Regions from separate parts of the Streptomyces mauvecolor genome, predicted to be linked through region 2. Evidence: predicted binding sites of a transcription regulator. Region 2 holds the regulator's gene; the other holds the start of a gene.

Region 1 (2,394 bases), on a different contig from region 2:
GGCAGCAGGTCCTGGATCGAGGAGATCTTGCCCTGGTTGATCAGGATGTACGGGTCGTCGAGGACGGCCTCCATACGCTCCTGGTCGGTGACCATGTAGTGCGAGAGGTAGCCCTTGTCGAAGGCCATGCCCTCGGTGAACTCGAGCTCCACACCGAAGGTGTTGGACTCCTCGACGGTGATGACACCGTCCTTGCCGACCTTGTCCATGGCCTCGGCGATGAGCTCGCCGATCTGCTTGTCCTGGGCGGACAGCGCGGCGACGGCGGCGATGTCGGTCTTGTCCTCGATCGGACGGGCGGTCGCGAGCAGCTCGTCGGAGACGGCCTTGACCGCGGCGTCGATGCCCTTCTTCAGGGCGGCCGGGGAGGCGCCGGCGGCGACGTTGCGCAGACCCTCGCGGACCAGCGCCTGGGCCAGGACGGTCGCGGTGGTGGTGCCGTCACCCGCGATGTCGTTGGTCTTGGTCGCCACCTCCTTGACGAGCTGGGCGCCCAGGTTCTCGTACGGGTCGTCGAGCTCGACCTCGCGCGCGATGGTGACACCGTCGTTGGTGATGGTGGGGGCGCCGAACTTCTTGTCGATGACGACGTTGCGGCCCTTGGGGCCGATCGTCACCTTGACGGTGTCGGCAAGCTTGTTGACGCCGCGCTCAAGGGCGCGACGGGCGTCCTCGTCGAACTTCAGGATCTTCGCCATGGGAGCGGTTCAGCCCTCTCGAAAACTCGGGTTAATGACACTGCGCCCCTCGCCGCCCGGCAATCAGCGGGGTGACCAGGGGCGCAGCTCTCAAAGCATTCGCTTCGAACTCGAAGTACTCGCGTACTTCGGTGAATTACTTCTCGATGATCGCGAGCACGTCGCGGGCCGAGAGGACGAGGTACTCCTCGCCGTTGTACTTCACCTCGGTGCCGCCGTACTTGCTGTACAGCACGATGTCGCCGGTGCTGACGTCGAGCGGCAGACGCTCGCCGTTCTCGAAGCGGCCCGGACCCACGGCCAGGACGACGCCCTCCTGGGGCTTCTCCTTGGCGGTGTCCGGAATGACCAGGCCGGAGGCCGTGGTCTGCTCGGCGTCGAGCGGCTGGACCACAATGCGGTCCTCGAGCGGCTTGATGGCAACCTTGGAGCTGGCGGTCGTCACGATCCGGTCTCCCCCTTCGGAGATCTCACGGGGTTAACTGTCTGGGGTGGCGACCAGGTGGATCCGTCGTCGCGGGTGCCGGACCTGCCCGTCGCTACTTGGCACTCTCCGGTGGGGAGTGCCAGAAGCGAGACTAGGACGGTGATTAGCACTCGGTCAAGCGGAGTGCCAATCTGCCACCGCCACGGCGGACACTTCCCGGGCTTCCAGCCACCTGTGTGACCCTGGACGGCATGCGCATTCTGGTCGTCGAGGACGAAACCGGGCTCGCCGACTCGCTGCGTCGGGGCATCTCCGCCGAGGGCCACTGGGTCGACCTCGCGCACGACGGCCACCGCGGACTCGACCTCGCGCTCACCGGCGGGTACGACGCGATCGTGCTCGACCTGATGCTGCCGGGACTCAGTGGCTACGAGATCTGCCGGCGGATGCGGCGGCTCGGCGATCTCACCCCCGTCCTGATGCTGACCGCCAAGGACGGCGAGTACGACGAGGCCGACGGGCTCGACTCGGGGGCCGACGACTATCTGACCAAGCCCTTCTCGTTCGTCGTGCTGCTCGCCCGGCTCCGTGCGCTCGGCCGCCGGGCCGGGGCCGCGCGCCAGGACACCCTCCAGGCCGGCGACCTCACCCTCGACACCGCCGCCCGGCGCTGCCGGCGCGGCGAGCGCGAGATCGAGCTGACCGCCCGGGAACTCGCGGTCCTGGCCTGCCTGATGGCCGAGCCGGGCCAGGCCGTCGCCAAGCAGCACATCCTGGACGAGGTCTGGGACAGCGGCGCGGGAGCGGACGGCGGGATCGATCCGAACATCGTCGAGGTCTACGTCTCTTCGCTCAGGAAAAAGATCGATTCTCCGTTCGGCCGCCGATCGATCCTGACCGTGCACGGGGTCGGCTACCGGATGGCGCCCGATGGGGGCTGAGCCGCGGCGGTTCATGAAGCGGCTGCCGCCTCGGACCGTACGGGGAAAGGTCGCCGCGGCCGCCGCCCTCGCGATGGCGCTGCTGCTCGCCGCGGGCGGGATCTGGCTCTACATCGTGCTGCGCTCCAACCTGCTCGACAACACCACCGGCCGCACCGAGCTGGCCGCCCGCAAGGTCGCCGCCCAGGTCGACACCGGGACCGTACGAGCACAGCTGCCGCCGCCGGACGACGGCGTCGACCTCGTCGTCGTGCTCGACGAGCGGGGCCGGGTCACCGCCGCCAGCCAGGAGACCGGCGCCGCCGGGGAGCTGGCGGGGCTCCGCCCG
Region 2 (2,394 bases):
CCGGGTGACCTGGGACACCTCGCCGCGGCCGCGGCACATGTCACACGTCTGCGCGGAGGTGCCGGGCGCGGCGCCCTCGCCCGAACAGGTCGTACACACCACGGCGGTGTCGACCTGGATCTCCTTGGTGGTGCCGAAGGCCGCCTCGTTGAGGTCGATCTCCAGGCGGATCATGGCGTCCTGGCCGCGGCGGGTCCGCGAGCGCGGGCCGCGCTGCGATGCCGTGCCGAAGAAGGCATCCATGATGTCCGAGAAGTTGCCGAAGCCGCCCGCTCCGAAGCCGCCGGCCCCGCCGCCGCCCGACGACGACAGCGGGTCCCCGCCGAGGTCGTAGACCTGCTTCTTCTGCGGGTCCGACAGCACCTCGTACGCGGCGTTGATCTCCTTGAAGCGCTCCTGCGTCTTCGGGTCCGGATTCACATCCGGGTGGAGTTCGCGTGCGAGGCGCCGGAACGCCTTCTTGATCTCGTCCTGTGATGCGTCGCGGCGCACGCCGAGTACGGCGTAGTAGTCCGTGGCCACTTACGACTCCGCCAGGATCTGTCCGACGTAACGTGCCACTGCGCGTACCGCTCCCATCGTTCCGGGGTAATCCATGCGGGTCGGTCCGACCACGCCGAGTTTGGCGACCGCCTCGCCGCCGGAACCGTAGCCGACCGATACGACGGACGTGGAGTTCAGTCCTTCGTGGGCGTTGTTCTCGTGCCCGATGCGTACGGTCATGCCCGATTCCTTGGCCTCGCCGAGCAGCTTGAGGAGCACGACCTGCTCCTCCAGCGCCTCCAGCACCGGCCTGATGGTCAGCGGGAAGTCGTGTCCGAAGCGGGTGAGATTGGCGGTGCCGCCGATCATCAGCCGCTCCTCGGTCTCTTCGACCAGGGTTTCGAGGAGGGTGGCGAGGACCGTCGAAACGGTTCCTCGGTCCTCCGGTTCAAAGGACTCCGGCAGGTCCTGCACCAGCTGCGGCACGTCCGCGAAGCGGCGTCCCACCACCCGTGCGTTGAGCCGGGCCCGCAGGTCCGCGAGCGAGGCCTCGCCGAACGGCGCCGGGCAGTCGACCATGCGCTGCTCGACGCGGCCGGTGTCGGTGATCAGCACCAGCATCAGCCGGGCCGCGGCGAGTGAGAGAAGCTCCACATGCCGCACCGTGGACCGGGTCAGCGACGGGTACTGGACGACCGCCACCTGCCGGGTCAGCTGCGCGAGCAGCCGCACCGTACGGGCCACGACGTCGTCCAGGTCCACCGCGCTGTCCAGGAAGTTCTGGATCGCCCGGCGCTCCGGCGACGACAGGGGCTTGACGCCCGCCAGCCGGTCCACGAAGAGCCGGTAGCCCTTGTCGGTCGGGATCCGGCCGGCGCTGGTGTGGGGCTGGGCGATGAAGCCCTCCTCCTCCAGTACGGCCATGTCGTTGCGCACGGTCGCCGGGGACACGCCGAGGGCGTGCCGCTCGGTGAGGGCCTTGGACCCCACCGGTTCCTCGGTGCCGACATAGTCCTGGACGATGGCGCGCAGCACCTCGAGCCTGCGTTCACTGAGCATCGCGCACACCTCCAGTTGCCGTCCGTTTGGCACTCACTGTGTTCGAGTGCCAGCAATCCCCCGGCCAGTGTACGGCCGACCGGTACGCCCCTAGCAAGGGCGGCCGACCACGCTACCGTGCGGCGTCGCCGGTCGATTGCGGATAGCGTCGCGTCATGGACGTCAGTTGGGAAGAGTTCGGCTGGGAGCGCCTCGGCGACGGAGTCGGGCGCAGGCGCCTGCCCGTCTGGGACGCCACGGCCGCGCTGATCGCCGGGGAGAGCTCGCTCCTCTTGTACGACACCGGTGCGACGCTCCGCGAGGGCGCCGAACTCCGGGCGCAGGCCGAGGCTCTGTTCGGCCGCCGTGTGACCCATATCGCGCTCAGCCACCCCCACTTCGACCACGTTCTGGGGACGGCGGCGTTCTCCGGGGCCGAGGTGTACGGGGCGGTCGGCATCGAGCGGGCGCTGGTGCGCGAGGCGCTGCGTGACGACGCGGCCCGCCAGGGCGTGTCCGTCGAGGAGGCGGCCGAGGCGGCCGACCTGCTGGTGCTTCCGCACCACGCGGTGTGCGGCGAGTGGACGCTGGACCTGGGCGGCCGTCAGGTGCTGCTCGCCAATGTCGGCCCCGGTCACAGCGGCCACGACCTCGCGGTCCTGGTCCCCGCCACCGGCGACTCGCCGGAGATCGTCTTCTGCGGCGACCTGGTCGAGGAGTCGGGCGAGCCCCAGGCGGGCTCCGACGCGGTGGCCTCGCGCTGGCCGGCCGCCCTGGACCGGCTGCTTTCGCTGGGCGGAGAGGACGCGGTGTACGTGCCGGGGCACGGGGCGGTGGTGGACGCGGCCTTCGTACGGGCCCAGCGGGACCAAC

The links. Region 2 encodes HrcA, which represses chaperone genes, less so after heat shock. Its sites were predicted from a motif close to TTNGCACTCNGNNNNNCNGAGTGCNAA; they were not measured.
Region 1: groES (co-chaperone GroES) is a predicted target of HrcA. The motif match lies at 1,289-1,315, and genes of this name have one in related genera.

What each region holds. Positions count from the first base shown of each region.
Region 1 is NZ_BAAASQ010000010.1:133,513-135,906, reverse strand. Features, by position in the region: gene groL (chaperonin GroEL) at 1-698, opposite strand, end outside; gene groES (co-chaperone GroES) at 835-1,143, opposite strand; gene ABD346_RS15595 (response regulator transcription factor) at 1,377-2,066, shown strand; gene ABD346_RS15590 (sensor histidine kinase) at 2,056-2,394, shown strand, end outside.
Region 2 is NZ_BAAASQ010000018.1:23,490-25,883, reverse strand. Features, by position in the region: gene dnaJ (molecular chaperone DnaJ) at 1-522, opposite strand, end outside; gene hrcA (heat-inducible transcriptional repressor HrcA) at 523-1,542, opposite strand; gene ABD346_RS23100 (MBL fold metallo-hydrolase) at 1,698-2,394, shown strand, end outside.